One region of the Aminobacterium colombiense DSM 12261 genome, then DNA from elsewhere that is predicted to be linked to it. Evidence: a T-box and tRNA genes for the amino acid it is inferred to sense, from the RefSeq annotation. Region 1 holds a T-box; the other holds one or more tRNA genes.
The links. A T-box is a leader RNA that pairs with one kind of tRNA and senses whether it is charged. The one in region 1 lies ahead of thrS (threonine--tRNA ligase), so its partner is inferred to be a tRNA-Thr.
Positions count from the first base shown of each region.

Region 2: it encodes a tRNA-Thr, which carries the amino acid that the T-box ahead of thrS (threonine--tRNA ligase) is inferred to sense. The anticodon was not compared.

Region 1 covers NC_014011.1:716,756-721,184, reverse strand. Annotated here, with positions in the region: gene thrS (threonine--tRNA ligase) at 1-1,881, opposite strand, end outside; T-box leader at 1,920-2,149, opposite strand; gene dut (dUTP diphosphatase) at 2,201-2,641, opposite strand; gene AMICO_RS03525 (polyribonucleotide nucleotidyltransferase) at 2,638-4,429, opposite strand, start outside.
Region 2 covers NC_014011.1:1,541,116-1,545,544, forward strand. Annotated here, with positions in the region: gene cobC (alpha-ribazole phosphatase) at 1-53, opposite strand, end outside; gene AMICO_RS07700 (serine hydrolase domain-containing protein) at 628-2,652, shown strand; tRNA gene AMICO_RS07705 (tRNA-Thr) at 2,825-2,900, opposite strand; tRNA gene AMICO_RS07710 (tRNA-Glu) at 2,916-2,991, opposite strand; tRNA gene AMICO_RS07715 (tRNA-Lys) at 2,996-3,071, opposite strand; gene argH (argininosuccinate lyase) at 3,230-4,429, opposite strand, start outside.

The DNA.
Region 1 (4,429 bases):
CTTTTCTTCCATTAAAACATCAATAAAACTGTTGATTGACATTGCACCAAGATCCCCTCTGCTCCGCTCTCTAGGCGCGACCTGATCGCTGGCAACTTCTTTTTCTCCGATAACGGCCATGTATGGGATTTTCTGAATCTGGGCATCTCTGATCTTCTTCCCCAGCTTTTCATCTCTGCTATCTATTTCAACCCTGATATTATTAGCAACCAATTTCGCCTGAACCAATCGTGCATAATCAAGAAAATCTTCCGAGATAGGAAGCAAACGGACCTGTACAGGCGCTAACCAATAAGGAAAAGCTCCAGCGAACTGTTCTATGAGTATTCCGAAGAACCGTTCCAGACTTCCCAGAATTGTTCTGTGAAGCATTACGGGCCGATGTTCTTTTCCGTCAGCTCCGACGAATGTCAAGTCGAATTTTTCAGGCATCTGGAAATCAAGCTGAATTGTTCCACACTGCCATGTACGTCCGATACAATCCTCAAGGTGGAAATCTATCTTGGGACCATAAAAAGCGCCGTCACCAGGATTGACGCGATATTGCATATTAGTTTCTTCCAGAGCTTCTTTCAAGGCAGTTTCAGCTATATTCCACTGTTCTTCTGACCCCATGGAGTTCTCAGGACGGGTAGAAAGCTCCATTGTATATTTAAAGCCAAAGATATCCCTATATATGTACTGGCAAAGATACATAATCCCTTTGATCTCATCTTTAACCTGCTCTGGTGTGCAGTAAAGATGAGCATCATCCTGCGTAAAACAACGTACTCGCATTAAACCATGAAGAACACCTGATCGCTCGTGGCGGTGGACTATCCCTAATTCCGCCATCCGCAAGGGAAGATCACGATAACTTCTTATCTGACTTTTATAAATAAGAATTCCACCAGGGCAATTCATTGGTTTAATGGCAAAAGGCATCTCGTCGATCTCTGTAAAATACATGTTGTCACGATAGTGATCCCAATGCCCAGAACGAATCCAAAGACTGCGATCAAGAATAAGAGGGGTTCGAATCTCGCAGTACCCGTTCTTTTCGTGAACTTGTCGCCAGAACTCAGTGAGCTTGTTCAGTATAGCCATGCCCTTGGGGTGGAAGAAGGGAAATCCAGGACCTTCGGGCTGAATACTGAAAAGGTCGAGTTCTTTGCCTATTTTACGGTGGTCTCTATTCTTCGCTTCTTCAAGTCTTGTTATATAAGTTTGAAGAGATTCCTCATCTGCAAAAGCCGTTCCGTAGACACGGGTCAACATTATGTTTTTTTCATCGCCCCTCCAATAAGCTCCGGCTACTGAAAGAAGTTTAAAATGCTTTATCCATGAAGTATTCGGTACGTGAGGCCCTCTGCAAAGGTCTACATAGTCTCCCTGCCTGTACAGACTCACAGTCCCATCTTCTATCTCCTCTATCAATTCCACTTTGTACTTTTCTCCACGCTCTTTAAAAAAGGCAATCGCTTCTTCTTTTTTCAAAATCTGGCGCTCTATGGGGAAAGCACGCTTCGCAAGACGTTTCATTTCCTTTTCAATTTTTGGAAGCGCTTCCTCCGAAATTGATTCCGGGAGTTCCATATCATAGTAGAATCCGTTTTTAATGGATGGGCCTATCCCAAAGTGAGCTTCCGGATAAAGAGATTGAAAAGCCTGAGCCATAAGGTGAGCTGCTGAGTGCCGTATAATATCAAGCCCCTCTTCGCTGGCGCCATCTATAGCTTCTAACAATCCGCTCTCTGCGATCTCAGCTGAGAGATCAACATAACGACCGTTAATCTTGGCTGCCACAGCCCCTTTATGCATCTCCCAGCGCTTCAATACATTAAGAACACTGCCACTTTCAATTTCTATCATATCCTCATTGGCGTTTTTAAGCTCGAACATGCGTATCACCCCTAAAAAATAATGCCCACATCTCTCCTTCTGGAGACGATGTGGGCTATATCGCGGTTCCACTCCAGTTCCAGCTTATAAAGCTGGCCCTCTTTACGCTGTAAGGGGCGTTCCCCTGCATCTTACGCCAAAAAGCTTCAAGCTTCGATGCCGGCTCAGGAATGGTCTTCGGTCTACCCTGCTGCATGAGGCTCTCAGCCCATGGCCTCCACTCTCTGTTCAGTGGTCGTAAAACTACTCTTCCCTTCATAGCCTTACATATTCTATTTGGCGAAATTTATACTACCTAAAAGTAAGAATGTCAACTCTTTTACTTCACACCGGTACTGCCAAAGCCACCTTCTCCACGTACTGAATCTGAAAGGGATTCATTTTCCTCCCATACTAACTGAACCACAGGGGCTATGATCATTTGTGCAATCCTATCCTGTGGCATAACCTGAAAAGGTTCCTGTCCGAGATTAATAAGGATAACCCGAACTTCCCCCCTGTAATCAGAATCTATAGTCCCTGGAGTGTTAAGCACCGTAACACCGGAACGAAGAGCGAGACCGCTTCTTGGTCTCACTTGAGCTTCATAACCTTCTGGAAGCTCAACATAGAGACCAGTACCCACACTTCCCCTCTCTCCAGGCTTTAGAAGAAGAGGCTCCGCCGCACGAAGATCCACCCCGGCAGAAAAGGGAGTTCCATATTCCGGTAATGGTATTTCTATGTTTCGCCGGGCGACCTTAACCATTACACGCTTCATCGACGAGGTCCACCCTGCCTACGGTCCGGCCGTTCCTGACTTCCACCACGACGCTGGCCAGGAGCGGGACGGGGAGCGGAAGCAGCTTTGGCTTCAATAGCGGTTTCCTTTGCCTTCTCCTCTTCAAGGGCTTTGCCGAATCCCTCTTTTATAACCCTTTCTTCCTGGTCATACAGTTTCTTGCGTGTCAGATTAGTCCGTCCCATATCGTCTATTTCTTTGACCATGACAAGGACTGTATCCCCAACACCAAAAACATCTTCCACTTTGCCGACACGGTGAGGGCTGATTTCGCTTATGTGGAGAAGACCTTCTTTGCCTGGCAAACACTCTATAAAAGCCCCGAAATTCATAATCCGAGTGACTTTGCCCAGATATATTTCCCCTGGCTCCAATTCTTTTGTAAGCCCCTTTATTATTGCCAGTGCGCGTTCAACACCCTCACTTGATGTTCCGGCTATATATACTTCTCCATTATCTTCCACATTGATCTTCACTCCTGTTTCCTGGGTAATGCCTCGGATGACCTTACCGCCAGGGCCTATGATATCTCTGATTTTTTCAGGATCAATATGGGTCACATAAATCCTTGGCGCGTAAGGAGAAAGGCCGGAAGGCTCTTCTATGGCAGATTCCATTTTCTCGAGTATAAACAATCTTCCTTCTTTTGCCTGATTGAGGGCCTTTTTAAGAACTTCCCTAGTAATGCCACCTGCCTTGTTATCCATCTGAAGGGCCGTCACACCTTCGCGGGTTCCGGCCACTTTAAAGTCCATATCACCATAGTGGTCTTCAAGACCCTGAATATCACTCAAGATCTCTACTTTTTCCCCTTCCTTTATGAGCCCCATGGCAATGCCAGCGACATGTCTGTTAATGGGAACTCCGGAGTTCATAAGAGCAAGGCTTCCCCCGCAAATAGATGCCTGAGAACTGGATCCGTTCGACTCCAGGATATCTGAAACAAGACGGACCACATAGGGGAACTCAACCTCATCGGGAATTATAGGGCGAAGAGCCCGTTCAGCCAAGGCGCCATGCCCTATTTCACGACGTCCCGGACCCCGCATGGGACGAACTTCTCCAACTGAATAGGGGGGAAAGTTATAGTGAAGGATGAACCTCTTGTTCGGTTCGTCCTGTTTAAGGCCGTCAAGAATCTGGTCATCTACTCCCATCATCCCCAAAGTAGCCACAACGAGGGCCTGAGTTTCGCCCCGGGTAAAAAGAGCTGAACCATGCACACGAGGCAAAACTCCCACTTCACATGTAATCGGGCGAATCTCATCCATTGCCCGACCATCAGCCCGCTCTCGCTCATTAAGAATGCGGGACCGCATTGTTTTCTTCACCATCTCGTCAACTGCCGCAGAAATATAAGCCTCCGTACCAGGATAATTTTCTGCGAAATGCTCGATAGATGTGGTTTTAACGTAACGAATTTTTTCTGCCCTGGGTTTTTTCTCGTGAATACTGACTGCCTCTAATACATGCTTTTGCATTTCTGCTCCTAGCCATGAATCTATCTCTTCAAAAAATTCTGGTTCAGGAATATCTATCTTTTCCTTGCCAATCTGCTTCCGAATCTCTTCTTGCATGGCAACAATCTTTTTAATTTCAGTGTGGGCAAGATCCAGAGCATCTACGAGCAACTCTTCTGATACCTCGTTAGCTCCCGCCTCAACCATGGTAATGCCGTCCTTATGGCCAGATACGAGCAAATCCAATTTGGATTCCAACATTTGCTCTTCAAGAGGGTTGACTACAAGCTGGTCATTAATATAGCCG
Region 2 (4,429 bases), 820 kb from region 1:
TTCCAATCTGTTTGTCCGTGACGAATAAATAGTATCTGCTTTTTCAGTGCCATTTGAAATCCCCTTTTATGTTTTCATTCTGTGCCATTATACCGTTGCGCAATAAAAAAGGCTTTGGGCTTTTGCTCTAACAGCAATAAGACTCAAAGCCTTTTATATTCTCTCTGCGGACCTGGAGCCAGCGGGCAAATTCGAACCGCCGACCTGCGCATTACAAGTGCGATTACAAGCCGAGGAACGTTGCCATTTGCAAGCCATCTTAAAAATCCCCACGTAAAATAGATAGATTTTAATTGCCTTGCGCTTTTATTGTTTTTATTTTACTTTGGCTGTATTATGCGACATACATAGAAGGTGTCAAAATGAAATTAACGGAGACACCAGTAAAAAGGCCGATTGCGTACCAGGTCGAAATGAGTGGAGAAAAATAAAGTACGTTTGCTACAGACATCCTATCACAAAAAGCACTTGATGCGAAAACTCGGGTTAAGGGCATACCTGATCGCAGAGCCCCCGAATTAATGGACAGTACAAAGAGACGATATAGTGGAGATTAGAGAGGTGCAAATATTACACACAGGATTTCAAACTTGAAGCAGTAAAACGTGTGAAAGGGAGGAAACATTAATGAGAACCCGTAAGGCGTTGCCTGTTCTTATGAGTCTTTCGTGTGTTGTATTAATTCTTTTCATCTTCATCTTGCCGTGTTCTGGCAATGTCGTTAATTACCCGAACACAGTTTCGACCGCGAGAGAAATAATATGGAAAACTATTATATCCGGAGGGGGAAACTCCGCATCGGTAGCAGTGATGGACAGGGGCAATATAGTGTATTCGGAGGGATTCGGACCGGCAGACCGCTCACTTAACCGTCTCGTGGACAGAGACACCAGGTTCAATATAGGTTCGACGAGCAAAATGTTCGCTGCCGTAGCAATTCTGCTGCTGGCAGATGATGGTAAATTAAGCCTTGAAGACCCCGTGGTAAAGCATATACCTGAATTCGTAATGAAGGACCCCCGATACCGGGACATTACGGTGCGGATGCTTTTCAATCATTCTTCAGGCCTGCCTGGCTCCACATTTGTTTTTGGGTACAGGGCTGACGAGGATCACCAGACCCTATTGCTTGAAACATTGAAGAATGCGGTTCTCAAGCACACCCCAGGTGAAATGAGTATTTACTGCAATGATGGTTTTACCCTGGCCGAGATAATCGTTGAGCGTGTTTCAGGAAAGTCATTCGCCTCGTTTGTCACCGAAAGGATATTTTCTCCCCTTGAAATGCGGAACTCGGGTGAGAGTGTTGGCGTTACTGGAGGAAAGATTGCCGAATTCTACGATGAAGAGGGAAATAAATATCCCCCAGAGGTAGTTACGGTGCTGGGCGCAGGCGGGCTCTCCTCCACTCCGGAGGACCTCTGCCGGTTTGGAGACAGTTTTGCCCCCGGCGGAATGAACATTCTTTCAGATTCCTCGCTAAAGGATGTTCTGAAGGAACAGCCCACCCCCTTTTCTTCTTTATTGAAGGGGGATGCCCTTTTAGATGCCTTCGGTTGGGATTATGCACTCCTTCCAGCCTACCGGGAGAACGGGTACCAGGTTCTGGGCAAGAGCGGCGGGACCTTGTTCTATTCAACCAATCTCCAGATCCTTCCACAGGAACGGCTGGCGATTGCAGTGACGTACTCCGGACAAGCTGGCGCCGCAAAAGCTACGCACCGTATTATGGAGGCGCTCATGAAGGACAAGGGGCTCCCCGGACCGAAACCGGTTTCTCCAGTCAAACCTCCAGAACCACAGCCCATTCCCGATGAGTTTTTGAAACTCGCGGGATTCTATGTAAACACACAAGAAGCTGTTCGCATGATCTTTGACAATGAGAGTCATACGCTGAACGTCTACTCCCTCGCTTCTCCTTCGGAAGACGAAGAAGCGAAAGAGAATAAAGAGAAGCCGATTCTTTCACTGGTTCACAACGGAGGCTTATTTCATGATTTTGCAACTGGTTACCGATATTACTTTCTCACGGGAGAAAAGACAGTTTATCTTGTCATGGAAGAAGTCCCGCAGTACGGGGCAGATATTCCCATGTACCAGAAGATTGATCCAGTAGAAAAACCAGAAAGTCTGTCGGTGGTAATGGACGGCAGGTTTTGGCTTATACGCAACGCCTCTCCCTTTGCGCAGCTTCCTGACGATCTGTTGGTAAAATCTGAAGAGTACGGCGATCTTCCCGGGTATGTGAAATTCTTTGGAGTGAACAGGGTGGAAACCCCCGATTTTGGGGCAATTGCCGCAACAGGCTTTCGCGATCAGTGCAATATCCAGCTTTTTAAGAAAGACGGCGCAATCCGTTTGAAGGCAATCCAGTTCGTCTATTCGAGCGAAGATATCGCAGGAACGCTAGTACCAGGGGAAAATACCATAGTGATCGGATCTGAGGGCGAAAACGAATGGAGGAAAGTCGAACAAGGAGGAATTATGTCCATCGAAAAGCCCGCAAATGGCAGGGTGATCATTTTTCCCAGACGGCAGGTAGAGAAAGTTTACGACAGCATTATAGACAGCAGCGAAATATCCGTACCCGGGGGAAGCCTGGTGTTCCTGGCGGGAGAACCGGGAGATTCTTTTTCGATAATAGTGCGGTAATTTGTCCGTTTTTCTCGTTTCCAACAAAAACGGCGGCAATAAATTCGATTGGCTGAGTATACTTCTGGGTGCTTTTTTAGCGAGATGCGATGGCGCCTTCAATATGCTTCGGATCGGCAGAGGGCTTACGAGAACGAAAGGGTTCACATGGGGAACATACTTATGCTAACTCTGGAGCCGGCGGGCGGACTCGAACCGCCGACCTGCGCATTACGAGTGCGCTGCTCTACCAACTGAGCTACACCGGCAGATAAATTGAAAAATGGCGGTCCCAACGGGATTTGAACCCGTGTCGCAGCCTTGAAAGGGCTGTGTCCTAGACCACTGGACGATGGGACCGCTATGGTGAGCCGTGTGGGAGTCGAACCCACGACGCCCGGATTAAAAGTCCGGTGCTCTGCCGACTGAGCTAACGGCTCGTGCATTCGACCTGTTACTGCCGTTACGCAAGGGTTTATTCTACAGAAAAAACGCCGCAAGTCAAGCCCTTTTTAAAAATCTCAGGATTGAAAGTTTTCTGACAAGGGGAATCTCGGCCTGTAAAATAGCTTTTGCCTGCCTTTATTTGGTTTCATATTCAACTGGAAGAGCAGGCGTTATCTCTCTTCTTTTGATACGCGAGCCACCCATCCCCTTCTTCTATTTGCCGCTCTACACATATAAAACCTGTTCCTCCATAGGTTTGCCGCCTGGCGACACTCTCTTTAAGAGAAAGAATGGATAAAAGGTCTTCTTTCGCTTCTGGAATAATAGCTTTCCATTCAGACAGGGTCAGATCCAGAAGAGACCGCCCGTTATCGAGACAATAGCGAACAAGCTGTCCGGCTTTCCAATGAGCGTCTCTGAAAGGAACACCTTCCTTAACCAGATACTCGGCCACATCGGTAGCAAGGATCATACCATTTTCCATTCCTAAAACAGCTCTTTTTTCATCAACTTCTACACGAGACAAAAACTCTGGCAGAATTTCTATAATCGAGAGAATAACGGCAAGAGATGCCAGAAGACCTCGTTTATCTTCCTGCAAATCCCGATTATATGTCATGGGCAGTCCTTTTAGCATAACAAGCAAATCAACGAAGTGTCCTATGATTTGTCCTGTCCTTCCACGGGTCAGCTCCAATACGTCAGGATTTTTCTTCTGGGGCATCATGCTTGAGCCCGTGCAGAAAGCGTCAGGAAGTTTAAGCCAGCCAAATTCCTGACTATTGTAAATAATAAAATCCTCGGCCAATCTGCTGCAATGTATTGCAAACACCGCCGCAAAATAGTGATAATCAAATAAATAATCTCTATGGGCTACAGAATCAAGACTGTTCTCCGTCGGGTTCTTAAATCCAAGCTCCTTTGCAGTATAAAAACGATCAAGAGGCAATGTTGAACCCGCAAGGGCCCCTGCGCCAAGAGGGCAATCTTCCAGTGAGCCCAGAGCAGCCCGAAGACGGATGCAATCCCTTCGAAATGCCTGAAAATGGGACATCCAGTAATGGCCCATGCTTACTGGCTGAGCCTGCTGCAAGTGAGTGTATCCCGGAACAACAATATGGCGATGAGCATGGGCTCTTTCCAGAATAGCCTCAAGAAGGGTGAACATGCCTTGTTGAACCTTTTGCAGTCTATCACGCAAATAAAGGCGCAACGTCGTAGCAATCTGGTCGTTGCGGCTACGCCCAGTATGAAGCTTCGCCCCCAGAGGTCCGAGCAATTGGGTAAGACGGTGCTCTATGTTCATATGCACATCTTCTAATTCAATAGAGGGGGTAAAACTTTTCTCTTC